One region of the Halomonas sp. WWR20 genome, then DNA from elsewhere that is predicted to be linked to it. Evidence: predicted binding sites of a transcription regulator. Region 1 holds the regulator's gene; each other region holds the start of a gene.

Evidence for each region. Region 1 encodes LexA, which represses DNA repair genes until DNA is damaged. Its sites were predicted from a motif close to TACTGTNTANNTANACAGTA; they were not measured.
Region 2: recA (recombinase RecA) is a predicted target of LexA. The motif match lies at 4,691-4,710, and genes of this name have one in related genera.
Region 3: recN (DNA repair protein RecN) is a predicted target of LexA. The motif match lies at 2,715-2,734, and genes of this name have one in related genera.

What each region holds. Positions count from the first base shown of each region.
Region 1 covers NZ_JBTRHR010000001.1:203,860-213,837, forward strand. The annotation lists gene nagZ (beta-N-acetylhexosaminidase) at 1-626, opposite strand, end outside; gene ACW4DH_RS00870 (L,D-transpeptidase family protein) at 688-1,206, opposite strand; gene ACW4DH_RS00875 (TetR/AcrR family transcriptional regulator) at 1,210-1,866, opposite strand; gene lexA (transcriptional repressor LexA) at 2,076-2,720, shown strand; gene dinB (DNA polymerase IV) at 2,731-3,777, shown strand; gene ACW4DH_RS00890 (energy-coupling factor ABC transporter permease) at 3,802-4,473, opposite strand; gene purU (formyltetrahydrofolate deformylase) at 4,583-5,437, opposite strand; gene ACW4DH_RS00900 (ribonuclease J) at 5,769-7,340, shown strand; gene ACW4DH_RS00905 (H-NS family histone-like protein) at 7,462-7,755, opposite strand; gene moaA (GTP 3',8-cyclase MoaA) at 7,925-8,914, opposite strand; gene moaE (molybdopterin synthase catalytic subunit MoaE) at 8,911-9,366, opposite strand; gene moaC (cyclic pyranopterin monophosphate synthase MoaC) at 9,370-9,978, opposite strand, start outside.
Region 2 covers NZ_JBTRHR010000007.1:49,088-59,065, reverse strand. The annotation lists gene eno (phosphopyruvate hydratase) at 1-392, shown strand, start outside; gene fdxA (ferredoxin FdxA) at 844-1,167, opposite strand; gene mutS (DNA mismatch repair protein MutS) at 1,364-3,934, opposite strand; gene ACW4DH_RS13815 (CinA family protein) at 4,077-4,589, shown strand; gene recA (recombinase RecA) at 4,779-5,843, shown strand; gene ACW4DH_RS13805 (regulatory protein RecX) at 5,847-6,317, shown strand; gene alaS (alanine--tRNA ligase) at 6,578-9,181, shown strand; gene ACW4DH_RS13795 (aspartate kinase) at 9,270-9,978, shown strand, end outside.
Region 3 covers NZ_JBTRHR010000002.1:45,974-55,951, reverse strand. The annotation lists gene ACW4DH_RS03555 (outer membrane protein assembly factor BamE) at 1-349, opposite strand, end outside; gene fur (ferric iron uptake transcriptional regulator) at 423-878, shown strand; gene recN (DNA repair protein RecN) at 996-2,669, opposite strand; gene grpE (nucleotide exchange factor GrpE) at 2,871-3,503, shown strand; gene dnaK (molecular chaperone DnaK) at 3,662-5,590, shown strand; gene dnaJ (molecular chaperone DnaJ) at 5,690-6,826, shown strand; gene ACW4DH_RS03525 (LysE family translocator) at 6,968-7,594, shown strand; gene ACW4DH_RS03520 (EamA family transporter) at 7,677-8,552, shown strand; gene ACW4DH_RS03515 (esterase-like activity of phytase family protein) at 8,536-9,522, opposite strand; gene dapB (4-hydroxy-tetrahydrodipicolinate reductase) at 9,623-9,978, shown strand, end outside.

The DNA.
Region 1 (9,978 bases):
CGCGACGCCAGGGCGGCAAACGGCACCAGGTCGCGAGCACGCAGTTCGTCAAGCGAACGCGGATCTTCCGGCAGCGCCAGATGAGAGTCGACATTCACCCCGCCATGGCCGGGGAAATGCTTTCCCACCGCCACCATGCCGGCTTCGTGCAGACCTTCGATGAAGGCGCCCGCCAGCGCGCTTACCGCCTGAGGATCGGAGGCAAAGCTGCGATTACCGATAGCGGGCGAGGCATTGTCGTCGATGTCGAGCACCGGCGCGAATGACAGATCGAGCCCACATGCGGCCATTTCCATGCCAAGCAGCCATCCTGCATCCTGAGCCAGGGCAAGCGCCTCTTCCGGCGATTCCCGGTGCAGTCCCCCGAAACGAGCTGCTGGCGGCAGGCGGGTCACACCCTCGCGCAGGCGTTGCACCCGACCGCCTTCCTGGTCGATTGCCAACAGGATATCGGGGCGAATTTCGCGTACCGCACGGCTCAACTCCTGCACCTGTTCTGCGCTTTGCGTGTTGCGTGCAAACAGGATGACGCCGCCGACTTCGGGACGCGCTAGCAAGTGCCGTTCGTCCTGCGTCAGGGTGGTGCCTTCCAGATCCAGCATCACCGGGCCGAGAGGTTGGGTCATCGTCACGTTCCTGGAAAATGAAAAGGGATTCTAATCGACCCGGCCGAGCCATCACAATGCACTATAGATGCAACCAGACAGGGGTTCCCGGCACGGCCCGTTCAAAGACGTCCATTAATGCCGCGTTACGCAGACGGATACAGCCATGGGACGCAGCAACCCCCATCGGTTCGTCGGGGGGAGTGCCATGCAGGTAAATGTAGCGGCGCTGGCTGTCATTCTCGCCCCCACGATTCATACCGCGCTCCAGACCGCACAGCCACAGGATTCGCGTCAGGATCCAGTCCCGATGGGGATACTCCTGCGCCAGAGCGGTCGTGTAGATCTCTCCCGTGGGGCGACGTCCGCGAAATACACTATCCACGGGCTGGCCTGCCCCGATTGCCGCGCGGACATAATGCCAGCCTAGCGGAGTCTGTCCGCTGCCTTCGCGTTGTCCCACGCCTGCGGCACCCGTCGACACCGCATACTCTGCGCACACTTCACGTCCCCGCCATAGGCTGAGCCGCTGATGCGTGACATCGATTTCCAGCCACACGCCCCGCTCGGGAGGCAAATGCTGCAGACATGGTGTACGCATCGCTTAGCTTACCTGCTTGATTTCGGCATCCGGCAAGGGTGCGGTCATTCCCGCGACCACTACCGGGCGCAGACGGCGGATCAGTTCCCGCACGCTTACATGCTCGCCGAAATCTTTCTCGGCGATATCGCGTAAGGCATCCAGGCCGGAAAGCGTGAAGATTACCGACCCCAGCATGAAATGAAGCCGCCAGAAGCGCTCGGCATCCGGCAGATCCGGCGTCGCCCGACGTACCAGCGCTGCAAAGCGTGCGAAGACACTGCCGTAGTGCTCCTGGATGTAACGACGCAGATGACCTTGTGCCTGAGTATAGGCGAGCCCCAGCAGGCGCATGAAGGTTTTCAGACTGTTACGCTCGGCGGGCACTTCAAGCACGGTACGTGCCATGGTTTCCAGCAGGACCTCCAAGGGAATCACATCCGGGTAGCGGCTCTCGAGAGTATCCAGCGCGGCGTGGAAACGTTGGGTAAAGGGATCGAGATAGCGGGCGAAAACCGCCTGGATCAGGGACTTCTTGGAACCGAAATGATAATTTACCGCCGCCAGGTTCACCTTGGCCTTGCTAGTGATATTGCGCAGTGAAGTTTCGGCAAACCCGCGCTCGGCGAACAGCACTTCAGCGGTATCCAGAATGCGTGTCACGGTATCAGTTTGGGCCATGGGAATGCCTCGCTCCGGCCATAAACAGTTGTTTTAAACGCTATGATTCTACGCGCACAACTTTTGACTCACAATGGCAACGATTAAACGTTCCATGCCTGCCGGCACGACCGCTTTGACGGAAGAAGTTGCAGACACCGAAATACTGGATACAATCACATACTGTACAGCCGAACACTTCCAGCCCAACACAACTCCGCGGAGGTTGCATGTCCCGCCCGCTCACGCCTCGCCAGCAGAACGTCTACGATTTCATCGTCAAAACGATAAACGAATTCGGCTATCCTCCGACGCGGGCTGAAATTGCGCGAGCCTTGGGATTCCGCTCTCCCAACGCCGCGGAAGAACATCTGCGGGCGCTCGACCGCAAGGGCGTGATTCGCATGATTCCCGGCACTTCGCGGGGTATTCGCCTAGCGGCCACGGAGCTCGACACATCCGCCCCCACCAATGATCAGGGACTTCCCATTATCGGTGAGGTAGCCGCCGGGAGCCCGATTCTCGCTGCCGCTCACATCGACCGTCACTGCCCGTTGCCGCCCGATTATTTCACGCCGCGTGCCGACTACCTCTTGCGGGTGCGCGGACTGTCGATGAAGGATATCGGCATTTTCGACGGCGACCTGCTTGCCGTGCACCGCACTCAGCGTGTGCAGAATGGCCAGATCGTGGTGGCACGACTCGAGGACGAGGTGACGGTAAAACGCTTCAAGCGCGAGGGACACCAGGTCTGGCTGCTGGCGGAGAACTCCGATTTCGCCCCGATCGAAGTCGATCTGCGTCATCAGCCTCTGGAAATCGAAGGTCTAGGGGTCGGTGTGATCCGCGGCGGCGACGGTAGCGGTCTGCACTGACCTTGGCACGATGCGCAAGATTCTCCATGCCGACTGCGACTGCTTTTATGCGGCAGTGGAAATGCGTGACGCTCCGCACCTGAGCGGGGTTCCTCTGGCTATCGGGGCCAGCCCCGCGCAACGCGGTGTAGTGGCGACCTGCAACTACCCTGCCCGTGCGTTCGGCATTCATTCTGCGATGCCCACGGCAAGGGCACTGCGGCTATGCCCCGAGTTGACCCTCCTGCCACCAGACTTCGATAAATATCGCCAGGTATCGGCTCAGATCCAGAGTATTTTTCATCAGCTTACGCCCTGGGTCGAACCGCTTTCGCTGGATGAAGCCTATCTCGACGTTTCCGAAGTCACCGGCTGGCATGGCAGCGGGACCTGGATGGCCCGTTGGCTGAAACAGGAGGTTCTCTCGCGCACCGGTATTACCGTTTCCGTCGGTGTCGCCCCCAACAAGTTTCTTGCCAAGATCGCCAGCGATTGGGAAAAACCCGACGGGCTGTTCGTGATTACACCCGATGCCATGGAGGATTTCGTCAGCCGGCTCGAAGTCAAACGACTGCATGGTGTCGGTCCTGCGACGGCGGCGAAACTCGAAGGCATGGGGATACGCACCTGTACGGACCTGCGCCACCGATCTCTGGCGGCACTGACGGAGCGTTTTGGCAAGTTCGGCTATCGGCTTTTCGACCTGGCGCGAGGAGTCGATGATCGTCCCGTCAAGGTGGAGCGTGAACGCAAATCGGTCAGCGCGGAAACCACCTTCCACCAGGACCTTCCCGACCTGAATGCCTGTCGAGACGCCTTATCGTCTCTCATCGAGCGACTGAACGCGCGCCTGCAACGTCACGGCAATCCGGCCATTCACAAGCTGTTCGTCAAGATCCGTTTCGATAACTTCAGTAGCACTACGCTGGAAAGCAGCGGAGCTCTCCCCGAGCCCGAGAGATATTGGACGTTGCTGGAGAATGCCTGGCAGCGCGGTGCACGTCCCGTGCGACTGCTCGGGGTCGGTGTCAGGCTGGTGCAGGAAGACGCTACGCGACAGTTGGGTCTATTCGACTGAACTGGCCGAAATCAGGCCGAGGGATCACTTGGTATCGAGATAGCGATGGGCATCGAAAGTACGGACCCAATCCGGATGATAGGCGGCCATGATGCTGAGCAACATGCCGCTGATAAACGCCTCGGAAGGCAGCAGCATGGGCAGGAACAGTGCATATTCTCGCACTTGGCTATGCACTGTCGGATCATGGCTGCCAAGCCATGCAAAGACTATGACGCCAATCCCGGTACCCAGTAAGGAGAGCGCGGCGCCGAAAAAACCGCAAAGGAAAATGTAGATGAAATAATTGTTCGGCAGGAAGCGATCGACACCGCGCCATATACCATGTGCGATCAATACCGGTATCACTGCGGTGACCACATAGTTGACCCCCAGCAACGACCATTCGACCTTCCCCACCAGCACCATGCCGACGTTGATGGCTGCAAGCGAGAGTAATGCCAGAGGCGCGCCGAAGACCAAGGTCAGCAGTGTGGAAAGCATTAAGTGCAGGGTCAGCCAATCCACCGCCTGGGCACGTAACTGCCAGAGCAGCAAGGCGCAAACCGTGGCGCCCAACAGCCGATGCTGCAGTCCCCGCTGTTGTACCAAGGTGCGCCACGGTGCCTGCCAACCCGCCAGCATCAGAGACGCGACGGCCAGCAGAGCCGCCAGCGCCAAGCTCCATGGCGCCAGCACGGTAGCCGAAAAAGACATGCATTACCTCGCTGCCATACCACTGTGGTTAACGCACGCCGCAAAGCCACCTATATCCAGCTACCTGCTGGCGCACTCACGTTACGTAACCACCTGAGCATCATGGCACTCAAGCAAAAACCACCGTTTTGTTGCCGTGGATCAGGACCCGGTCCTGCAAATGCCAATGCAGGCCCCGTGCCAGTACCGTCTTTTCGACATCGCGGCCGAAGCGCACCAGATCCTCCGCCGTATGGCAGTGCGAAACCCGATGGATGTCCTGTTCGATGATCGGCCCCGCATCGAGTTCCTCGGTCACGTAGTGGCAGGTAGCGCCGATGAGTTTCACGCCCCGCTCGTAGGCTTGATGGTAGGGCTTGGCGCCAGCAAATGACGGCAGGAAGCTATGGTGGATGTTGATGACTTTCCCGGCATAACGCTGGCATAGCGTTGGCGGCAGAATCTGCATGTACCGCGCCAGGACGATCGTGTCTGCCTCAAGCGCATCGATCAGGCTCTCGACATCGGCAAAGGCTGCCTGCTTGTCGTCGGCGTTGACCGGAACATGGTGATAGGGTACGCCATGCCACTCCACGAGGGAGCGCATATCGTCATGGTTGGAAATGACGCCGACGATGTCGCCGTCGAGTTCTCCGGCGGTCCAGCGATAGAGAAGGTCCACCAGGCAGTGCGAGGCTTTCGAGACCAACAGCACCATACGCTTGCGACGCGCGGTATCGGTCAACGCCCAGTCCATTTCGAACTCCGCGGCGATGGGCGCAAAGGCCTCACGCGCGCCTGCCGCATCCAGCCGTAGGGAAGCGGCCTGGATCTCGTAGCGCATGAAAAAACGTCCGGTCGCCAGGTCGGAGTGCTGGTTGGCCTCGGTGATCCAACCGCCATGACTGGCGATGAAGCTTGAAACCCGGGATACAATACCTACCCGGTCAGGGCAGGAAACGACCAAACGATATGAATGAGACATGCAAAACCGCCATAAAAGGGAGTGAGATCATCACGCGGCGGCATCGATCAGGACGCGCACACGACACCAGAGCAACCGGCAGGCATGTGGCGAGCGAAAAGTACCGCCGAAGGGGGCATGATTGTAGCGATTGCTACCCTTTGCGTCAGCTCCGAGATAGCGCCTGGCGTGACACGCGACGGCCTGCGTTGTGAGGGCACGGCCTCATCCCGTATAGTGGAAGCCTTACTCCAGCCTCAGGTCAGTAATGCTGCAACCCCGCGTGCAAGTCCGTATACGTCCTCGTCCACCTCTGCATTTTCTCCCGTTGGGTGGCTGTGGCGAGATCGGCATGAATCTCAGTCTGTATGGATACGGCGATCAGTGGATCGTCGTTGATTGCGGCATGATGATTCGCCAGGACCTCACGGATACGCCGCTGCAGGTGCCCAATATTGACGAACTGCCAGGCCTTGGCATTACCCCCAGCGCGCTGGTGCTCACCCACGGTCATGAAGACCATCTCGGTGCCGTGGCCTGGCTATGGCCACACTGGAATTGTCCCATTTACGCGACTCCGCTGGCGGCAGGTTTACTGCGGGCCAAGTTTGCCGAGCATCACCTGGCGTCCCATGCCATCGAGATCATTGAGCCCGGCGACGCCGTGGAAGTCGGCGCTTTCTCGCTGCGCTTTCTCCCCCTGCCTCACTCGATCCCGGAGAGCTGTGCGCTGCTTATGCTGACGCCCCATCACCGGGTGTTGCACACCGGCGACTGGAAGCTCGATCCCGACCCCTTGATCGGCCAACCGATCGATGCGGAACTGTTTCGCTCCCTGGCGCCAGTGGACCTGTTGATCGGCGATTCCACCAATGCGCTTGATCCGGGCCACTCGCGCAGCGAAGGCGACGTTGCCCGTGCCCTTGAGGAAACCCTGCCGCAATGCTCGGGACGTGTCGTCGTCAGCTGCTTCGCCAGCAACCTCGCCCGGGTTCTCGCGCTGGGCCGCGCCGCACAACGCAGCGGGCGCCGCGTCAGCCTGATGGGGCGCTCCATGGAGCGCATGGTCCGGGTGGCTCGTAGCCTGGGTTACCTAGAGGATTTCCCCCCTCTGGTGCCGGTAAGCGATCTCGGTTATCTCCCCCCCGAGGAGATACTGGTCATTGCCACGGGTAGTCAGGGGGAGCCGCGCGCCGCACTATCGCGGCTCGCCCAGGGCAGCCACCCCCACTTCGAGCTTCATTCCGGCGATTCGGTTATCTTTTCAGCCCGCGCCATACCGGGCAATGAAGTGATGATTACCCGGCTTCAGAACGGTTTGAAGCGTCTTGGCGTCACGATATTCGACGAACACAGCCATCCGGGCCTGCACGCCTCGGGGCACCCGGCCCAGGAGGAGCTGCGCACTTTCTATCGGTGGGTCAAGCCGAGGTATCTATTACCGGTACATGGCGAGCTCGCCCACCAACAGGCGCACCAGCAGTTGGCGGAGGATGAAGGCATCCAGGCCCCGTTGATTCCTCAGGATGGCGATCTGATTCGCTTCGACAAGCAGGGACTGGCACTCGAAAGGCGCCATACTCTGATTCCGCGGATCGTCGAGCAGAATACCGTAAAGCCCCTTGCCGGTTTGAACAAAACTCGCACGGCGACGCATAGGCGCGGTGGCACACTGTCAGTCACCCTGCCTGTCAGACGCATGGAAACCGGCTGGGCCCGTATCGGGCGGCTGTTATGGGAAGCCAGCGCAGAAACCCCACTCGACGATGTGGCATTCGCCGACTGGCTGGATGACACCCTTGCAGAATTGCAGGCAGACAACGTCGCGGACGTTCGGCGCCAGCTTCATTCGCCACTGGTACAGTGGCTTGACCAGCATTTACGTCACCTGCCCGATATCTACCTGCATATCATGCCGGCATGACGCCGATAAATCCTACTTGAACACTGCCAATGCCAACATACGTGGAGGCAAATCGCAGCCATAAAAAACGGATCGAAAGATCCGTTTTTTATGGCGCCGGCGTGTCGTTATTGCCGCCCCTTCATTCGTCGTTACGTTTACCTTTCGGCGGGCGCCCACGACGCTTACGGGGCTGTTCACCCATCAAGTCATTCAATGACAGGCCCGCATCGTTGATGGCTTCACGAATCTCCGCCAGCTTGCGCTCTTTGGAGGCGCTTTCAGCTTGGCGCTGCTGTTCTTCCTGCTGCTTCTGTTCAATAACCTCTCCGATGACTTCGGCGAGCTTATGTAATTGCTCCATACTCAGCTGACGAGCTGCTGCACGCGCCACATTCTTGTTCCGAGCGATGCGCTCTAGAGAGTCGGTGGACATTGTCCTCCTCCATGCCGAAGTCACGATTCAGTACCACTGCGATTTGTGGTAAAAAGTATATGCCTCGCATGCTTTTTAGCAAGAAATGTCACTCAAAAAAGAACGATATTCTTGAATTTCAGTCGCCATGAGTGACGGTGAAAACGTGCGTATAAGCGCCCAGTCTGATTCATCCCCCCGTCATATTCATGAAGCGCACCACCTGAACATCCCCATCGGTTGTAAAATGGTGGCGTTCGGGCTTAAGCGGCATGGCTTCGATGATACGCTGCTTTAAGCGCTCGATATCGCCGGGGTGTCGACATAGCACTTCACGCAAATCGACTGAATGTTCGTTACCGAGGCACAGTAGCAGCCGGCCTTCGACGGTGACCCGAACTCGATTGCATGTCGCACAGAAATTATGGCTATGCGGGGAAATAAAACCGACGCGCGAGTCACTATCGCTCATGCGAAAATAACGGGACGGTCCCAGAGTGGACTCCGTCGTGGGTAACAAAGGATAGCGCTGCTCGATGCGCGCCTGCACTTCGTCACTGGAACAGTAGGTCTCTTCACGCGAGTGATCGGAAACATCGCCCAGCGGCATTTCCTCGATGAAGCTGATATCGAGCGCTTCATCGCGGGCAAAATCGACGAGATCCAACACCTCATCGTCATTGCGCCCCTTGAGAATCACTGCGTTGAGCTTGATCCGCTCAAACCCCGCATCACGCGCGGCACGAATGCCGTCTATGACCCGATTCAGATCGCCGGTACGCGTCAGTTGGCGAAAACGCTCGGGATCGAGCGAGTCCAGGCTGATATTCAAGCGTGAAAGCCCACCGGCCTTGAGGGCTCGGGCATGCTTGCCCAAGCCCGCACCATTGGTGGTCATGGCAAAGTCCTTGAGACCCGGCAACGCCCCAATCTCGCTGACGAGGTCTTCGATTCCACGGCGCACCAATGGCTCCCCGCCGGTGAGGCGGATCTTTTCCACGCCCAGTTCGACAAAGGCCCGCGCCACCAGATTCAGCTCTTCCAAGGTCAGTACCTGGGCGCGAGGCAGAAACGTCATGTCCTCGCTCATGCAATATACACAGCGAAAATCGCAGCGATCAGTCACGGAGATGCGCACATACCGAACCGTACGCTGGAAACTGTCTATCAACTCCGTCATATCTCCTCCCAGCGGCGTGCGTCCCGGTGATCGCTGTCACGCTCGGAAACCCAATAATCCCCGCTTGTGGTGTGTTCTTTTTTCCAGAATGGCGCGCGCGTCTTGAGGTGATCCATCACAAAGTCACAGGCTTCGAACGCCGCGCGGCGATGAGCGCTACCCACCACGACCAGTACGATAGGATCCCCCGGCTCAAGCTTACCGATCCGATGAATGACACGGACGTCGATCAACGGCCAACACTGCATGGCCTGCTCCGCAATCGCCGCCAACGATTGCTCGGTCATCCCCGGATAATGCTCGAGCGTCAACGCCTGAACCTCGGGACGCTCGCTAAAGTCTCGTACCAGCCCTGTAAAGCTGACCATCGCCCCAATATCCGAACGATGCGCGCTCATGGCGCGCTGCTCCTGGGCGACATCGAAAGGCGCTTCTTGCACACGTACCAGCATGAATCAGCCTCCTGTCACGGGCGGAAAGAACGCCACCTCATCCCCATCGGTGAGCAGGCTGGCGTCGGTTGCCATCACTTGGTTGACCGCACAAAGGACCCGCGACTCGTCGAGTATCGAAAACACCTTGTCGCGCACTGCAAGCGCGGACTTCAGTCCGGCAACATCATTGCCCGCGATGGCCTCGAGAGGAATATCGACCTCAGGAAGGTGAACCCGTTCACGCAGCTCGGCAAGAAACTTGACCCTGACCAGTGGTATCTCGGACTCGCCTTCCGGCAAAGGGGCATCGACAACGACGTCCCGGTCACCCGCCTCGCGCTGCCAGTCGCCCGACTTACCGCCCAGCTTGCTTTCCAGGCGAATATCGGAAATTCGCATGCCCTTATCCACTGCCTTGCACATGTCGTACAGCGTAAGACATGCCACCGATACCGCCGTGAGCGCTTCCATCTCGACACCCGTGCGCCCGGTGAGGCGGCAGCGGGCCTCGACATCGACACACGTCTGTTGTTCATCCAGCTGAAAATCGATGCTGACCTTGGAGAGCATCAGCGCATGACATAGCGGAATCAGTTCGTGGGTACGCTTGGCCGCCTGAATACCGGCGAT
Region 2 (9,978 bases), on a different contig from region 1:
CGCTGACCGACAAGCTCGGCGACAAGGTTCAGCTGGTGGGCGACGATCTGTTCGTCACTAACACGCGGATCCTCAAGCGCGGCATCGACGAATCCATCGGCAACTCCATCCTGATCAAGTTCAATCAGATCGGGTCGCTCTCCGAGACGCTGGATGCGATCAAGATGGCTCAGGACGCCGGGTTTACCGCAGTGATTTCGCATCGCAGCGGCGAAACCGAAGACACCACCATCGCCGACCTGGCCGTGGCCACTTCCGCCGGGCAGATCAAGACCGGTTCGCTATGTCGCAGCGACCGTGTGGCCAAGTACAACCGCCTGCTGATCATCGAGCAGGAACTGGGCGACAAGGCCCGCTATCCCGGCCGTCAGGCCATCAAGGGCCAGGCCTGAGCGAATAGCGGAACAAACGTGGTAACTAGATGGCTTGACGAGGCCCACCGGTCACCCAAGGGCGACCGGTGGGGTCTTGCGACGCTGCCAAGGTCCGCTTTATGTCGCGCTTGTCAGTATGACGAAACTCACTCTTGAGCGCGCAGCATAACCATCTTGTCGATAACGCTCGGTTCCGTGAGAATCGCATCCAGGAAACGCAGGAAATCTGTCTGCAACGTAGAGCAGGATGCGACGGCATAGAACACGGTGCGCTTGGTGCAACAGGGTGTGGCTTCCAGGCAGGGAAGGTACCCTCAGGAGTGTGGGCAACGGGAAGTGCCCGAGGATTGGCTGGAAGCCGGGCGACCCATGGGGTCGCCTTATTTTTGCATGTGGCACTTAACCCAAAGGCTGCCCTTCTTGGGCAGCCTTTGGGGCGAAGCGATTCGATACAATCCCCCGCGAGCGATCAGCGTTCCAGATATTCTTTCTTGCCGTCCTTGCCATCCCACTCTTCGGCTTCGGGCAATGGGTCTTTCTTCTCGGTGATATTGGGCCATACCTCGGCAAGTTCGGCATTGATCTCGATAAAGTCCTGCTGTCCGTCCGGCAGTTCATCCTCCGAGTAGATGGCCTCGGCGGGGCACTCCGGCTCGCACAGAGCGCAATCGATACACTCATCGGGGTGAATCACCAGAAAATTGGGGCCTTCATAGAAGCAGTCCACCGGGCAGACTTCGACGCAGTCGGTGTATTTGCAGCGGATACAGTTTTCGGTGACGACGAATGTCATGGTGCCTCCCGGGAATCACGATAACCTCCACACTTGGGCAGGACTGGCCAGGTGGGTCACAAGGTTATAAGCTTCGGCCGCTTTATAAGCAGCCATTCTAATGGCGACACATTCTAGTCGCCTCCGTTACTGCACGGCAAGCCGTGCCGTCAATCTCCGCCGCACCATGGGCCCGGCCCGCCGTGTTGGCCGTCTCTTAGCACTGCGTGCGCCATGCATATAGCAGCTCCAGAGCCTCGCGAGGCGCCAGACTGTCGAGATCCAACTGCATCAGGGCATCCACGACCGGATGCGGGGTGGCGGCGAACAGGTCGGCCTGCTGAGGGACGTTCGCCGCTTTCGGGGCATGCAGCGTCTGATGCACTTCCTGCTGTTCGAGGCCTGCGAGCTTCTCCCGGGCGCGTTGGATGACGCTCTGCGGGACGCCGGCCAGTTGGGCGACCTGCAGGCCATAGCTCTGACTGGCGGGACCCTCCTCCACGCGATGCATGAAGACGATGCCGTCCTGATGTTCGGCGGCGGTCAGGTGCACGTTGGCCACACCGTCGGCGTGTTCGGCCAGCGCGGTCATCTCGAAATAGTGCGTGGCGAACAGCGTGAACGCGCGGGTGCGGGTCAGATGCTCGGCGCTCGCCCAGGCCAGCGACAGACCGTCGAAGGTGCTGGTGCCGCGGCCGATTTCGTCCATCAGTACCAGACTTTCGGCCGTGGCATTATGCAAAATGCTGGCGGTTTCGGTCATCTCGACCATGAAGGTGGAGCGTCCGCCGGCCAGGTCGTCCGAGGAGCCGATGCGCGTGAAGATGCGATCCACTGGCCCGATCTCGGCGCTATCGGCGGGCACGAAGCTGCCGGTATAGGCGAGCAGCACGATCAACGCCGCCTGGCGCATGTAGGTGGATTTGCCGCCCATGTTGGGGCCGGTGATCACCAGCATGCGGCGATGATCGTCGAGGTGCAGGTCGTTGGGCACGAACGGGTGGGTACTGACCTGTTCGACTACCGGATGGCGTCCGCCGCGGATGCATAAGCCCGTAGTGTCGTTGAGCTGGGGGCGAACCAGATCCAGGGACAGGGCGCGCTCGGCGAAGGCAGCCAGCACGTCGAGCGTCGCCAGCGCTCGGCCGGTGGCCTGCAATGTGTGCAGGTCGGCATTCAGCGTGTCGATCAGCGCTTCATAGAGCAACTTCTCGCGTGCCAGGGCGCGCGATTTGGCGGACAGTGCCTTGTCCTCGAACTCCTTGAGTTCGGGAATGATGAAGCGCTCGGCGTTTTTCAGCGTCTGACGACGGATATAATCGGCAGGCACTTCACGTGCCTGGGCCCGGGGAATCTCGATGAAATAGCCGTGTACCCGATTGAAGCCGACCTTGAGTCCGGCGAGGCCGGTCCGGGCGCGTTCGCGACTTTCGAGCTCGACCAGATAGTCTCCGGCATGCTCTGCCAGGCCGCGGTATTCGTCGAGCTCGGCATCGAAACCGTCGGCGATCACGCCGCCTTCGCGAATCACTACCGGCGGGCTCTCGAACAGGGCGCGTACCAGCGTATCGGCCAGCTCGGGATAGGGGCGAATATGCCGACGCAGCTCATCGAGAACGGAACCCTCCTCCAGGCCCGCCAGGTTCTGCTGCAGGCCGGGCAGGGCGACCAGCGCGTCGCGCAGGCGGGCGAGATCCCGCGGCCGGGCGCTGCGTAGGGCGACGCGTGCCAGAATGCGCTCGATATCACCGATCTGCTTGAGGTCGTCGCGGATCGTCAGGTAGTGATCGCTGTCGATCAACAGCTGTACGGCGGCCTGGCGGGCGTTCACCTGCGTCCTGTCGCGCAACGGCCGGTTCAACCAGCGCTTGAGCAGGCGCGAGCCCATCGCGGTGGCGGTAGTGTCGAGGACACTGGCCAGGGTGTTTTCACTGCCACCGCCGAGGTTGATATCGATCTCGAGATTGCGCCGGCTGGCGGCGTCGATGACCACCGACTCGTCACGCGCTTCCACGGTCAGTACCGTGACGTGGGGAAGCTGGGAGCGCTGGGTGTCGCGGACGTAATCCAGCAGCACGCCGGCCGCGGTGATGGCGCGGGTGAGGTGCGCGCAGCCAAAGCCGCGAAGATCGGCGACGCCGAACTGATCGCACAACAGGCGCTCGGCGGTTTCGCAGTCGAACAGCCAGTCGCTCTGACGCTTGAGTCCCGCCCGCTCGGCCAGAGGCGCGGGCAGGTCGAGACTCTCCGCGGCGAGCAATTCCGCCGGGGCCAGACGATGGATCTCGGCCAGCATGTCGGCATCGCTTTCGACTTCGAGCACACTGAAGTGGCCGCTGGAGAGCTCCAGCCAAGCCAGTCCCCAGTGCTCGCCCTGGGCGTGCAGCGCGACCAGCAGATTGTCGCGGCGTGCGTCGAGCAGGGCCTCGTCATGCAGCGTTCCAGGCGTGACGATACGCACTACCTGACGCTCGACGGGGCCCTTGGCCGTGGCCGGGTCGCCGATCTGTTCGCAGATGGCTACCGATTCACCGGTCTTGACCAGGCGCGCCAGGTAACCTTCGGCGCTATGATAGGGAACGCCGGCCATGGGAATCGGTTTGCCTGCCGATTGACCACGACTGGTCAGGGTGATATCGAGCAGTTGGGCAGCACGCTTGGCGTCGTCAAAGAACAGCTCATAGAAGTCCCCCATGCGATAGAAGAGCAGGACATCGGGGTGCTCGCGCTTGATTTTGAGATACTGCGCCATCATCGGCGTATGCTGAGTCGCGGTGGCCTGTGCCATGCGCATCCTTGTCGGGTCTGCAAACAGTTGCGAATGGCACTATTCTACGCGCTCAGGGGGCCATCGTCAGGAGGCTGGCGATGCCGGATAACGATTTTGCCGACGGCGCCTCGACACAGTTTCCGCCTTATTGGAGCCATGCATGCCTGCGATTCCCGACGCACTGGTCAGTCTCGATCCCGTTATTCTCAGCCAGCGGCTCGCACGCGCCTGTCTGGCGCGTGGCGTGGCGGTGACCACGGCCGAGTCGTGTACCGGCGGCGGTGTCGCCAGCGCCATTACCGCAATTGCCGGCAGCTCGGGTTATTTCGAAACCGGCTATGTGACCTATGCCAACGCCGCCAAGACGCGCCTGCTGGGGGTGAGCGAATCGATCCTGGCCACGCATGGCGCGGTCAGTCGTGAGACGGTGGCGGCCATGGTAGCGGGAGCCTGTCGGGAAAGCGGCGCGGCGCTGGGCGTGGCGGTGAGCGGCGTCGCCGGGCCGGGAGGCGGCAGTGCCGACAAGCCGGTGGGAACGGTCTGGTTCGCTTGGGGTAACGCCTCGGCACAGGACACGCTTTGCCAGTGTTTTGCCGGGGATCGGCAGGCGGTGCGTGAACAGGCGGTACGCATGGCTCTAGCCGGCTTGGTGCGGCAGCTGGAGGCCTCGTGATGGGGGCGGCTCAGTAAATTCAGCAGCTTATACGAGAGGCGTGAATCTCTCGTTCAGACATGGGCCTTTGCTATAGGCGGCGAGGAATTTTTTCGTCATAATACTGTCTAGTCATACAGTATTTTTTCGCAGTATCGAGACCGGCCGGTGTGCTGCGTCTCTCTTTTCATGTCCTCACAGGAGACGTTCATGGCACAGGACGATAACCGTTCCAAAGCTCTCAATGCGGCACTGTCCCAGATCGAGCGTCAGTTCGGCAAGGGCACCGTAATGCGCCTTGGCGATACGCCGCGGGTCATCATGCCTTCGGTATCCACCGGTTCATTGGGGCTGGATATCGCATTGGGCATCGGGGGGCTGCCGCTGGGCCGCGTCGTCGAGATCTTCGGGCCGGAATCCTCGGGCAAGACCACGCTGACCCTTTCGGTCATAGCGCAGGCGCAGAAGCAGGGCAAGACCTGTGCCTTCATCGATGCCGAACATGCGCTGGACCCGAGCTACGCCGAGAAGCTGGGCGTCAACCTCGACGACCTGCTGGTCTCGCAGCCGGATACCGGTGAGCAGGCCCTGGAAATCTGCGACATGCTGGTGCGTTCCGGCGGTGTCGACGTGATCATCATCGATTCGGTGGCGGCACTGACGCCACGCGCGGAAATCGAAGGCGAGATGGGCGATTCCCACGTCGGCCTGCAGGCGCGTCTGATGTCTCAGGCGCTGCGCAAGATCACCGGCAATATCAAGAATGCCAACTGCATGGTGGTGTTCATCAACCAGATCCGCATGAAGATCGGCGTGATGTTCGGCAGTCCCGAAACCACCACCGGCGGTAACGCGCTGAAGTTCTATGCCAGTGTGCGCCTGGATATCCGCCGCACCGGGTCGGTCAAGCAGGGCGATGAGGTCACCGGTAACGAAACCCGCGTCAAGGTGGTCAAGAACAAGGTGGCGCCGCCGTTCCGTCAGGCCGAGTTCCAGATCCTCTACGGCAAGGGCATCTACCATGCCGGTGAAGTGGTCGACCTCGGCGTGCAGTGCAAGTTGGTCGACAAGGCGGGTGCCTGGTACAGCTATCAGGGCAACAAGATCGGCCAAGGCAAGGCCAATGCCGCGCAGTTCCTCGAGGACAACCCGGCGATCATGGAAGAGATCGAGACTCAGATCCGCGCGCAGCTTTTGGCTACGCTGGAGACCAAGGACAAGAGTGAAGCTGAGCCTGCCGAAACCGAGGATCTGGGTGACGACACGCTGTTGTAAGCCATGAAGGATCGCAATGCACCGGAATCGCCGCCGCGTGACGATGCCATCCGCCTGCTGGCCCGGCGCGAGTACTCTCGCGCCGAGCTGGAACGACGCTTGGCCGCCAAGGGGCATGACGCCGAGACGCTGAGCGAAGCGTTGGATGCGCTGGCCGACGAAGGCCTGCAATCCGACGCGCGCTTCGCCGAGGTCTTCGTGCGCTCGCGAGTGGCGCGCGGGCAGGGGCCGATGAAGATCCGTGCCGAGCTCAATGAGCGCGGCATCGAGCGTGAACTGGCACGCAACGCACTCGATAACGCCCAGTCGTCCGGGGAGATCGACTGGCACTCGCTGGCGTGCGAAACCCTTGCCAAGCGGTTTGCCGGCCCCGGTGGCGAGCCGCGCGAACGTGCGCGCCGCGAGCGCTTTCTGGCCGGGCGCGGCTTCGACTTCGCGCAGGTCCGTTACGCACTTGAACATGCCTGGCAGTAAGCCTATCCCGATACCCTGAGTCCGCTGCCGCTCTCTCGCTTTTCCTTACGGGGGTCGGCCATGCCGATACCCTCTCTTGCCCTCCCTCGGGAGTGTTTCGCACTGCGCCTCCTCTTTAGTCCCTCGCTGAACGCGTTATACTAATGCGCTTTGCGACGGCTCAGGGTGCAGGGCCGCCATCATTTCTTCGGTGTTTTGCCCCGTAAGCCGCAGGGAAGAACTGCGTGCCCGCAGTGCCCCAACACCGCCACGGATTTTCTATGAAAAGCGCAGACATCAGACAGGCCTTTCTGACCTTCTTCGAGGAGCAGGGGCACACCATCGTACCGTCGAGCTCGCTGGTGCCGGGCAACGATCCGACGCTGCTGTTCACCAACGCCGGCATGGTACCGTTCAAGGACGTGTTCCTCGGCCGCGACCCGCGCCCCTATGTGCGCGCAACGTCAGCCCAGCGCTGCGTACGTGCCGGTGGCAAGCACAATGACCTGGACAACGTCGGCTATACCGCACGCCACCACACGTTCTTCGAAATGCTGGGTAACTTCAGTTTCGGCGATTACTTCAAGCGCGACGCCATCCGTTTCGCCTGGCGCTTCCTGACCGAGACGCTGGGACTGCCCAAGGAGAAACTGTGGGTCACCGTGCACGTCAGTGACGATGAGGCCGAGCGCATCTGGAAGGATGAGGTGGGCATCGACCCCGAGCGTTTCTCCAGGCTCGACGAGGACAACTTCTGGCAGATGGGCGATACCGGCCCCTGCGGGCCGTCTTCCGAGATCTTCTTCGATCACGGCCCCGAGGTTTTCGGCGGGCCTCCTGGCAGCCCCGACGAGGATGGCGATCGCTACATCGAGATCTGGAATCTGGTGTTCATGCAATTCGATCGCGACAGCGCGGGGAATCTGAACCCCTTGCCCAAGCCGTCGATCGACACCGGCATGGGATTGGAACGCGTTGCCGCGGTCATGCAGGGCGTGCACTCCAACTACGAAATCGACCTGTTCGAGAACCTGCTCAAGGCCGCTGCCGAGATTATCGGTCATGACGATATCGCCACGCCGTCGTTGCGCGTCATCGCCGATCACATTCGCTCCTGCGCCTTCTTGATCGTCGATGGCGTCCTGCCCTCCAACGAGGGGCGCGGCTACGTGCTGCGCCGTATCGTTCGGCGTGCCGTGCGCCACGGTCACAAGCTGGGCGCCAGCGAGCCGTTTTTCCACAAGCTCGTCGCCGCTCTGGATGCCGAGATGGGCGAGGCCTACCCGGAACTGCGTCGCGCCCGCGAGCAGATCGAGAAGGTACTGCTCAAGGAAGAGCAGCAGTTCGCCCGGACGTTGGATCACGGCATGGGGCTGCTGGATGCGGCGCTCACGGAACTCACCGGTGACGTGCTGTCGGGCGAGACGGTATTCAAGCTCTACGATACCTATGGCTTTCCCTTCGACCTGACCGCCGATGTGTGCCGTGAGCGCGGCGTGACGCTCGATGAAGTCGGCTTTCAACGCGAACTCCAGGCACAGCGTGAGCGTGCCCGGGCGGCCAGTCAGTTCGGCGCCGATTATACCGCCGGGCTGGAGCTGGAGGGTGAGACGACGTTCACCGGTTACGAGCAACTCGATGACGCGGCGCGCATCACCGCCATGGTCGATGAAAACGGTAATGCCCTGGCCGCGCTTGAGGAAGGGCAGCGGGGCATTGTGGTACTCGATCGTACGCCCTTCTATGGCGAGTCCGGCGGCCAGGCGGGCGATACCGGCTATCTCGAGGCCGAGTCCGGCCGCTTCCAGGTTACCGACACCCAGAAGCAGGGTGGACATCACCTGCATCACGGGGTGCTGGTCTCCGGCACTCTGGACGTCGGTAGCCACGTCACGCCGCAGGTGGATGCCAGCCTGCGCGCCGCGACCATGCGCAACCATTCGGCCACGCACCTGATGCACGAGGCACTCAAGCGCGTACTCGGCGAACACGTCCAGCAGAAGGGCTCGCTGGTGAGTGCGGAGCGCCTGCGTTTCGACTTCAGCCATTTCGAGGCCATGACGCCGGAGCAGCTCGAGCAGGTCGAGGCGATCGTCAATCAGCAGATCCTGCTCAACGCCGCGACCACGGTCGAGCAGATGACGCTCGACGAAGCCAAAGCCAGAGGCGCCAAGGCGCTGTTCGAGGCCAAGTATGCCGATCGTGTCCGGGTATTGACCATTGGTGCAGATGATTTCTCCATCGAGTTGTGTGGCGGCACCCACGTGGCCCGCAGCGGCGATATCGGTTGTTTTCACATTCTTGCCGAGACCGGCATCGCGGCAGGTGTACGGCGTATCGAGGCGGTCACCGGCGATAGCGCGCTGGCATATTTCCGTGACCAGGAAGCGCGGGTGGCACGCATTGGCGAGCGGCTGAAAGCCAAGCCCGAGCAGGTCGAGGAGCGCGTCGAGGCGTTGCTGGAGCGCAACCGCGGCCTCGAGAAGGAGCTGGAGCGCTTGAAGGCCAAGCTGGCCAGTGCCGCAGGCAGCGACATGCTTGCCGAGGCGCGCGAGGTGGCGGGCATCAAGGTACTGGCCAAACAGGTCGAGGGCGTCTCGGGCAAGGAGCTGCGCGGCCTGATGGACCAGCTCAAGCAGAAACTCGGTTCCGGAGTGCTGGTGCTAGGCGTCGGCGAGGGCGACAAGGTCAGCCTGATTGCCGGTGTCACCCAGGACCTGACCGGTCGTATCAGGGCGGGCGACCTGGTCAACCACGTGGCCGCGCAGGTCGGTGGCAAGGGTGGGGGCCGGGCGGACATGGCGCAGGCGGGCGGCAGCGATGCCGCGGCCTTGCCGGCAGCACTCGAGAGCGTGCCGGCATGGGTCGAGTCTCAGCTACACTAAGCTCTTTCAAGGGTCGAGCAGGGCAACCCTCGACCCTTTTTCACATCAGCGATACGGACATAACATTCATCCAACTACGGATACCCCTATGGCGCTATACGTTCAGAAGTTTGGCGGCACGTCGGTGGGCTCGGTGGAGCGCATCAAGGCGGTTGCCGAGAAGGTCAAGCGATTCCGCGACGATGGTCACCAGATCGTGGTTGTGGTTTCCGCCATGAGTGGCGAAACCAACCGGCTCATCGAACTGGCCGGACAGATCAATGACGAGCCGACGCCGCGTGAAATGGACATGCTGGTGTCCACCGGCGAGCAGGTGACGATTTCGCTGCTGGCCATGGCATTGCAGAAGCTGGGCGTGCCGGCGACCTCGTATACCGGTGCGCAGGTCGGCATTCAGACCGACAGTGCACACACCAAGGCCCGCATCCAGCGCATCGAGACCGATGATCTGCGCCAGGATCTCGCCGAAGGTCAGGTCGTGGTCGTGGCCGGATTCCAGGGAGTCGACGACGAAGGCAACATCACCACGTTGGGTCGCGGCGGCTCGGATACCACCGGCGTTGCGCTGGCGGCGGCGCTCAAGGCCGACGAATGCCAGATCTACACCGATGTGGATGGCGTGTATACCACCGACCCGCGGGTCTGCTCGAAGGCGCAGCGTCTCGAGAGCATCACCGTGGAAGAGATGCTCGAGCTGGCCAGCCTGGGCTCCAAGGTATTGCAGATCCGCGCGGTGGAGTTCGCCGGCAAGTACAATGTTCCCCTGCGTGTGCTGTCCAGTTTCGAGGATGGCCCGG
Region 3 (9,978 bases), on a different contig from region 1:
TATCGGAGGTCATTTCCACGTCTGCGTCGATATCGCCGGACTTGCTGATATCGGCTAGACGCTCTCCCTGAAAGCTTAGCGTCACTCTTTTCTGCACGGTGCCGCCATACGCCTCGTCGAGATAGAAGACGTAGTCCCACTGATCGCGGGCGAACGGGGTCTCCAGTAAAGGACTGCCCATGATGTACTGCACTTGTTCACGGGTCATTCCGGGTTTGAGCTGTTCCAGCATGTCCTGAGTTATCAGGTTGCCTTGGGGCAAGTCGCGCTTATACACGCCGAAGTAGCTACAGCCGCTGACCAGGGTCAGGGCAACGGAAAAAGTCACTGTTTTAATCAGATTTTGCATTTGCGCCTATCTTTCACTATCGTTTGCTTTGGTCGATCATACCCGACTCAACAAGTTACTGCGAAGAGCAACTATGGCCGATAGAAACCAGGAATTACGCAAGGTAGGTCTAAAGGTCACCTTGCCCCGAGTCAAGATACTGCAAATCCTGGAGGCGACTCGCGAAGAAGACCTGCACATGAGCGCTGAAGACGTCTACAAGGCGCTTTTGGATGCAGGCGAGGATGTGGGCCTGGCAACCGTCTATCGCGTGCTGACGCAGTTCGAGGCAGCGGGTCTCGTCGTCCGTCACAACTTCGACGGTGGTCATGCGGTATTCGAAATGTCCCAGGAAGAGCACCATGATCATATGCTGTGCTTGGAGACCGGGGAAGTGGTCGAGTTCTACGATGCTGAAATCGAGCGTCGCCAACGTGAACTCGCCGAAGAGCGGGGTTTTGAGCTGGTCGATCATGCGCTGGTACTTTACGTACGCCCCAAGGGCTCGACAGCGACCCGCCGCCAGGAAGGTGGTGGTCATCGTCGCTAGTCGCTATCGGTGATAAACGCTGCTTTTTAGCACGCTACTTTTGAAGAAAAAGCCACGACGTTCCGTCCGTGGCTTTTTTGCGTCCTTGAGCTGTTTGTCCCGCGCTGGCTTCAGCCGTCAGTGGTGTGCATGCTGACTGGCGTCCAGCATCTCGCGGGCATGGGCCAGGGTGCGGTCGGAGAGGTGAACGCCGCCCAGCATGCGCGCGAGTTCACGCACCCTGCCGGAAGTATCGAGTAGTGCCATCTGGGTCAGGGTTGTGTCGTCATGCACCTGCTTTTCGATGTGCAGGTGCTGATGGGCCTGGGCGGCGACTTGCGGCAGATGTGTCACGGTCATGACCTGCCCCTGAGAGCCGAGCCGGCGCAGCATTTGCCCGACAATCTCTGCGGTAGCCCCCGAAATGCCGACATCGACTTCATCGAAGACCAGCGTGGGAATGGTCGAATGGATAGCCGCGACCACCTGAATGGCCAGGCTGATGCGTGACAGCTCGCCACCCGAGGCGACCTTGGCCAGAGGGCGTGGCGGCTGCCCCGGGTTGGCGCTGATGAGAAAGCGCACCTGATCCAGGCCGTTGGGTTGAGGGGCGTTTCGGCTTTCCACCTCGACTTCGAAGGTCGCCTTGCCCATGGCCAGGAACGCCAACTGGTCCTGAACCTCCCGGCCAAAGGCAGTGGCGGCTTCGCAGCGGGCGGCACTGATCGCACGCGCACGCAAGCGATAATTGTCACGCAGGGCCTCGACTTCAGCCGTCAGGGCTTCCAGGTCATGGTCGCCGCTTTCCAGTCCGACGAGTTCATCGCGCAAGCGCTGGTGAAGTTCGACCAGTTCCTCGGGCATGACGTGGTGCTTGCGGGCGATGCGGTGGACTTCGGCGAGACGCGATTCCACCTCAAGCAGGCGTTGGGGGTCGAGCTCGGTATTCTCGGCAAAGCGGTGCAGCTCGCGTGCCGCCTCCTCGACCTGGATCTGAGCATCGCCGAGCATGCCCAGCGCGTTGGCCAAGGCGCCATGCTCGCTACCCGGCAGTTGCGACAGGCGGGTCATCGCCTGTGTCAACAGATGCAGTGCTCCGCCTTCGTCGTTATCGCAGCACTCCGCCGCAAACTGAGCCTCGGTGATCAATTCCTCGGCGTGGGCGAGTTGTTCCTGTTCCTGCTCGAGGCCGCTCAGTTCCTCCTCGCCCAGGCCCAGCTGATCCAGTTCCTCGACCTGGTAGCGCAGCAGTTGCCGCCGGGCCTGCAGCTCATCGCCATCTTCGGCCAGGCGCTTGAGCTTGCGCCGTAGCGCCTGCCAGTGCCGGAAACCATCCTGCAGCTCCGTAACAGCCTGGGAATGTCCGGCGAAATCATCCAGCAGGCGTAGGTGCATGTCTTCGTGGAGCAGTGTCTGATGAGCATGCTGGCTATGGATCTCGATGAGATTCTCGCCCAGCGCCTTGAGGTCGGCCACGGTGCTGGGTTGACCATTGATCCAAGCCTTGGAGCGGCCGTTGGCGGATACCGTACGCCGCAGCAGGCAGTCTTCGGTGGGCAGCTCGCGGGATTCCAGCCAGGCGCGGGCGTTCGGCAGCCGAGTGATGTCGAAGCGGGCGGTGAGGTCGGCGCGGTCGCGACCGTGGCGTACGCTCCCGGCATCGGCGCGCTCGCCCAGGCACAATCCCAGTGCGCCGAGCAGGATCGATTTACCGGCACCGGTTTCTCCGGTAATCGCCGTCATACCGCTGCGCAGGTCCAGGTCGAGCGCGTCGACGATGGCGAAATCGCGAATCGCAAGCTGTATCAGCATGGCTACCTCCGGCATGTCTCGCGCCGGTGGGTGTCGGCGCCTCTGTTCTGGCTGTTTATACAGTAGGGCGACACCTGCTTCAATTCCCCATGGGTAACATCTGTACTTGCGGCTTGAGATCGTTATTGGCATCCCCATATAAGGGGCAACTCTTTGCTAATCGCGGCCCGTGGGCCGTTTCATGATTTCAGGAGATTGCACATGACCAAAGATCCCCAGACTCCCACCGATGAAGAAGCGGTCCCGCCTGCGCGTGACGACGAGCCGCAATCGCTCGACGACGAGGCGCTAGAGGGCGAATTGGAGGACACGCTTAGAGCGGCCGAGCAGGCCGAAGTCGATGACGGCATCATGGTGAACCCCGAGGCGGAAACGCTGGCGGCGCGCGTCGAAGAGCTCGAGCAGTCGCTGGCCGACGCCAAGGATCAAGCCATTCGTGCGGCGGCCGAAGCGCAGAACGTGCGCCGGCGTGCCGAGCAGGACGTGGAAAAGGCGCGCAAGTTCGCGCTGGAGAAGTTCGTCAAGGAGCTACTGCCGGTAGTCGACAGCCTGGAGAAGGCGCTGGACGCCATGGGCGAAGAGGCCAGCGAGGTGCATCGCGAAGGGGTCGCCATGACGCTCAAGCTGCAGCTCGATGTGCTGGGCAAGTTTGGCGTCGAGCCGGTGGAGCCGCAGGGCGAACCGTTCGACCCGCAGTACCACGAGGCGATGGCCATGGTGCCCAACCCCGAGCTGGATCCGAATACAGTGATGGACGTGATGCAGAAGGGCTATCTGCTCAATGGTCGCCTGGTGCGCCCGGCGATGGTTGTGGTCAGTCAAGCCGCGAGTTGATGGGGCGCCCTTGAAAGTTTCGTCACACCCGGTTGATGAAACTTTCCCAGCGGGACGCGACGGAAGCCCTTGAAAGGATCCGCTGCGCCCCCACATAGATGACAAGCAGGCGGCGCAGGCCGCAATGAACAGGCAAGCAACGATTTCGAGGTATTCTCATGGGACGCATTATTGGCATCGATTTGGGAACCACCAACTCCTGTGTCGCCGTACTCGATGGCGACAGTGCCAAGGTAATCGAGAACGCTGAAGGCGGCCGTACGACACCTTCCATTATCGCCTATACCGACGATGGCGAGACGCTGGTCGGTCAGGCGGCCAAGCGCCAGGCGGTCACCAACCCGACCAATACGCTGTACGCCGTCAAGCGACTGATCGGGCGCAAGTTCAAGGATGACGTGGTCCAGAAGGACATCAAGATGGTGCCCTACGGTATCGCCGAAGCCGACAATGGCGATGCCTGGATCGAGGTGAAGGGCAAGAAGCTCGCTCCGCCGCAGATCAGCGCCGAAGTGCTCAAGAAGATGAAGAAAACCGCCGAGGACTACCTGGGCGAGGAAGTCACAGAAGCGGTCATCACCGTACCGGCCTATTTCAACGACTCCCAGCGTCAGGCGACCAAGGATGCCGGACGTATCGCCGGTCTTGAAGTCAAGCGCATCATCAATGAGCCGACAGCGGCCGCGCTGGCCTACGGCATGGACAAGTCGCGTGGCGACAAGACCATTGCCGTCTACGACCTGGGCGGTGGTACCTTCGATATCTCGATCATCGAGGTGGCCGATGTCGATGGCGAGACCCAGTTCGAGGTACTGGCCACCAACGGCGACACTTTCCTGGGCGGTGAAGATTTCGATCTCAAGCTGATCGACTATCTGGTCAGCCAGTTCAAGCAGGACAGCGGCATCGACCTGTCCGGTGATTCCCTGGCCATGCAGCGCCTCAAGGAAGCCGCCGAGAAGGCCAAGATCGAGCTGTCCAGCGCCCAGCAGACCGAAGTCAACCTGCCGTATATTACGGCGGACAACACCGGTCCCAAGCACCTGAACGTCAAGATTACCCGTGCCAAGCTCGAGTCGCTGGTCGAGGATCTGGTGCAGCGCTCCCTCGGTCCGTGCAAGACTGCGATGGCCGACGCCGGGCTGTCCTCTTCCGAGATCGACGACGTGATTCTGGTCGGCGGTCAGACGCGCATGCCGATGGTGCAAAAGAAGGTTGCGGAATTCTTCGGCAAGGATGCGCGCAAGGACGTCAACCCGGATGAAGCCGTGGCCATCGGTGCCGCCATTCAGGGCGGTGTGCTGGGTGGCGATGTCAAGGACGTGCTGCTGCTTGACGTTACTCCGCTGACCCTGGGTATCGAGACCTTGGGTGGCGTGATGACGCCGCTGATCGAGAAGAACACTACCATCCCGACCAAGAAGACCCAGACCTTCTCGACCGCGGACGACAACCAGACGGCCGTGACCATTCACGTACTGCAGGGTGAGCGTAAGCAGTCCGGTCAGAACAAGTCGCTGGGCCGCTTCGATCTGGCCGACATTCCGCCGGCGCCGCGTGGTGTGCCGCAGATCGAGGTCGCTTTCGATCTGGATGCCAACGGTATCCTGAATGTGTCCGCCAAGGACAAGGCGACCGGCAAGGAACAGTCGATCGTCATCAAGGCCTCTTCCGGTCTGTCCGATGAAGAAATCGAACAGATGGTCCGCGATGCCGAAGCGCATGCTGACGAGGACAAGAAATTCGAGGAACTGGTCCAGCTGCGTAACCAGGCCGACGGCATGATCCACGCGGCGCGCAAGACTCTGACCGAGGCCGGCGACAAGGCCGATGCCGGCGATAAGGAGAAGATCGAGTCTGCGATCAGCGAACTCGAGGAGGCGTTGAAGGGTGACGATCAGCAGGTCATCCAGGCCAAGCTCGACGCGCTGACCGAAGCTTCCGGCGCACTGGCCCAGAAGATGTATGCCGAGCAGAGCGATGGCGCTCAGCCGGGCGAAGGGCAGGCCGAAGCCGGCGAGAAGAAGGAAGACGACGTGGTTGACGCAGAATACGAAGAAGTCAACGACGACCAGAAGAAGCAGTAACCAGGACGTCTGACGTTACCACGGAAGCCGGCGGCGCGGGGGCCAAGATGACTCCCGCGTCGCTGTTTCCGAGGTTCAGACACGGAGGCGGACCGATCCATGTCCAAGCGTGACTATTACGAAGTACTGGGTGTCGAGCGCGGCGCTGATTCGAAAGAGATCAAGAAATCTTATCGTCGTCTCGCCCAGAAATTCCACCCGGATCGCAATCCGGGCGATGACACTGCAGCGGAGAAGTTCCGCGAGGTGTCCGAAGCTTATGAAGTCCTGTCCGACGACGAAAAGCGCGCGGCCTATGACCAGTTCGGCCATGCCGGCGTGGATGGTCAGGCGGGCGGTGGGTTCGGCGCAGGGGCCGGGGCCGGTGGCTTCAGCGATATTTTCGGCGATGTGTTCGGCGATATCTTCGGCGGTGCCGGTGGCCGGCGCAGCCCGAATGCGCCGCAGCGTGGCTCGGATTTGCGCTATAACCTCGAGCTCGATCTCGAAAATGCGGTGACCGGCACTACCGTCGATATCCGTGTGCCGCGCCATGTCGAGTGCGAGCACTGCGATGGCCATGGCGCCGAGCCCGGCTCGAGCAAGGATACCTGCCCGACCTGTCATGGCATGGGGCAGGTGCGCATGCAGCAAGGCTTCTTTGCCGTACAGCAGACCTGTCCAAGCTGTCATGGGCGGGGCGAGGTCATCAAGGTGCCGTGCCGCAAGTGTCACGGCGAAGGCCGCGTGCGCGAGACACGCACCCTGTCGGTGAAGATTCCCGCCGGGGTGGATACCGGGGATCGCATTCGCCTCAACAACGAGGGCGAAGCCGGCATCAATGGCGGGCCTCCCGGCGATCTCTACGTTCAGGTGGCAATCAAGCCGCACGCCATATTCGAGCGTGACGGCCGTCATCTGCACTGCGAAGTGCCGATCAACTTCGTCGATGCCGCCCTGGGTGGCGAGCTGGAAGTCCCTACGCTGGAAGGCCGGGTCAAGCTCAAGATCCCGCCCGAAACCCAGACCGGCAAGCTGTTCCGTCTGCGCGGCAAGGGCGTCAAGCCGGTGCGCGGCGGCCCGGCGGGCGATCTGTTGTGCAAGGTGGTGCTGGAAACTCCGGTCAACCTGACCGAGCATCAGAAAGACCTGATGCGTCAGCTCCAGGACAGCCTGAGCGGAAGCAACAGCCATTCGCCAAAGAAGGATGGCTGGTTCGATGGCGTAAAGAAGTTCTTCGAGGATATGAAGCCGTAAGAAGCGCTTCCTGCCTGAAAATGAAGAGCCTCGGGGCCACACGGTCTCGGGGCTTTTGCATTTGGCGCCTGCCAGTGGTGAATCGGCAATCGGTGAAGTACGCTGCTTTGTTCAGGGAGCTTTTGCTAGGGAGTGCCGAGTTTGAATTCATGGACTTTTGTCATCGCCGCGTTGGGCTTCGCATTCTTGCCTGGGCCCGCCATGCTCTACACCGCTGCACAGACACTGGCCCGGGGTCGCAGGGCGGGATGGCTGGCAGTGCTTGGCGTGCACCTGGGATGTTACGCACACGTTGTGGCCGCGTCGCTTGGTCTGGCCGCGCTATTTGCAGCGGTACCGCCGGCTTATGTAGCGATGAAGGTTGTCGGGGGCGTCTATCTGCTGTGGGCCGGTTGGCGCATTTGGCGTCTGGGCCTGGGGGCCGCAGAGGCGGAGGCGTCATCGGCGGTCAGCCGTCATGCGCGCCACGCCCTGCGCGATAGCATCATCGTCGAAGTCTTCAATCCCAAGACGGCGTTATTCTTCGTCGCCTTCCTGCCGCAGTTCGTACAGCCTGAAGCTTCCATGCCGGTTGCCTGGCAATTGCTGTGGCTGGGGATTGCCACCAACTTCCTGTTCTCCTCGGCGGACGTGGTCGTGGTACTGCTGGCGGTGCCGCTGCGCAAGTGGCTGCAGGGTCAGCAAGGCTCATCACGCCTGGTGCAGCGCCTGGGAGGCGGATTGCTGGCCGGGTTGGGAATGCATGGGTTGCTGAATGCCTCGCGGTAGGCAGGAGGCGGCGTTGCCGGCGGGACGAAGACCTTCGAGGAAAGATAATGCTCCGCCCCCCGTGCGGCGGGCTCATGCCGGCATGCTGATATGGGCGCTGTTGGTGGGGTTTTCCTTTCCGGCGGTGGGGCTGCTGAGCGAGGGGCTGCCACCAATGTTGCTCACGGCCATACGCTTTGCCATCGCCTCGGCGGCGCTGGCGCCTTTGGCATTTCACGAGGCTGGGGCCTGGCCGGGAGCTCGCGGGCTGGGGTTGTACGTCGCGATGGGAGCGTGCCTGGCGGGCTTCTTTGGGGCGATGTTCTGGGCCGCGCATCGGGCCAGTGCGTTGAGCATGTCGACGCTCTTCGTCAGTGTGCCGTTGATGGCGTATTGTTTGGGGTTGGCGCTGCGTGTGGAGCAGCGCGCCTGGGGATTGTTGGGGATTCTGGGGTTGGGTGCGCTTGGGGCGCTGGGGCTGGCCTGGGCCGAGTCGGGGGGTAACCTCGCCGCCTTGCACTTGGGTCGCGGAGAAGGGGTGTTCTTTGCCGGTTGCGTGGCCTCGGCGTTTTATCCGGTGCTGACCAAATGGGGGTTGGCACGCCGTTGGCTGCCGAATTCCGCGGCTCAGCGTACCTTCTGGAGCCTGCTGTTGGGCGGCGGACTGATTGGTCTGTTGGGCATGGGGGTAGAAACGACGGCGGCACTGCGGCGCATGACGCTTCTGGATGGCCTGCTGCTGGTATATCTGGGTCTGTTTTCCAGTGCCCTGACGTTCTGGCTGCAGCAGCGGGCCACAGCCGCGCTGACCCCGGCGGCGGTAACCGCCTATGGTTATCTCGTGCCGTTCGTCTCGATGCTGCTGCTGTTCGCCCAGCATCCGCAGCGGATCGACTGGGTATGGCTGCCCGGCAGCTTGCTGGTGGTGACTGCCATCGCTCTGTTGCTGCGACGGGATACCCTCAGCCGTCGGACGTAACCTCGAAACAGCTCAACAGGGTCTTCTGCAGCAGGCTGAAATTGTCGTCGCTGACCATCAAGTAGCGATTGTCGGCCAAACGTGTCAGCCCTTCGAAGTTGTCCACCGACCAGCCTGCACCCGTCTCCAGCCGAGCCAACGTCTTGACGGTGAGATCGCCGTTGGCGCCCAGGCTGACACGGCGCAGCGTAATGGTCAGCGAGGCCGGCGGAGCATAGGCGCGCTCCAGGGCGAGCAGATCGTCGTCGAGTATCTCCAGCGCGGTAAGGCCGCTGTGGTAGGCATCGGCTAGGGGATAGGTCCATTCGGCGCCGCTGGCCAGCGCGAATAGCCGTGTCGTGCCTTCGGCCATGCCTTGCGGGGGATGTTCGAGGCCGGCAATCACGCCTTCGCGACCATGCCGGCCTAGCGCCTCCAGGCCGCCGTTGGATTGGGCGCCGCGCAGGCCGGGAGGCGTCATGGCGTTTCCGCGTGGACTGCCATCGGGAAGAAAGCGCTGGAGGCGTGCGTTCTGCTCGAAACCGATCAATAGCGTAGTATCGCCGCGAATCCCGTTGTCCGCTCGCTGCAGGAGCAACGATTCGGCGTCATTGTCCGGCGAGCCAAGCAGCGCATTGTCGGCACCGCGCAGGGCATAGGTTTCCAGGGGCTCCAGACCCACCAGCTTGCCGCCGCGGAATTCGAGTCGGGCGCGATGCAGCCAGCCGCGGTCGGATAACATGTAGAGCAGAGACTCGTCGTGGTCCCAACCCAGTGCCGACAGGCCGCCTGCCGGAGTCTCGTTGTGCCATTTGCCGGGCAGCGCCAGCGTGCCGCACCAATGCAGATGAGAGGTGGACTCCAGCAGTGTGTTTGACGCCAGAGAGGTCTGGCGGGGAACCGCAGTGCAGCCGCTCAGGGCGGCCAGCAGACAGCAGAAGAGTAGACGCGGCATGCCCGATAAAGTCTCCAGGAAGGCGAATGCAAACAAGCTGTTATCCAGCCTAGTGCAAGGCGCGTGAGGCTGCATGGCCGGATGTGGGGCCGGCTCTGGTATACTCTCGCGCAGATATCCTACTGGAGGGGGCAATATGACCCGGATCGCCATTATGGGAGTGGCTGGTCGTATGGGGCGCACCTTGGTGGCGGCTGTCGACCAGGATGCGCAGGCGAATCTGGCCGGTGGCGTCGTCGAGCCGGATAGCTCGCTGGTAGGCGCCGATATCGGCGAGCTGGCGGGACAAGGGCGGCTGGGCCTGAGCGCAGTCGCGTCGCTGCGAGAAATTGTCGATCGCTTCGACGTGCTGATCGATTTTACTTCGCCGCAGGTCACGCTGAGCAATCTGGCATTCTGTGCCGAGCATGGCAAGGCCATGGTGATCGGTACGACTGGCCTCAATGCCGAAGAGCTGTCCGCGCTGGACGATTACCGCGAGCGGGTGCCAAT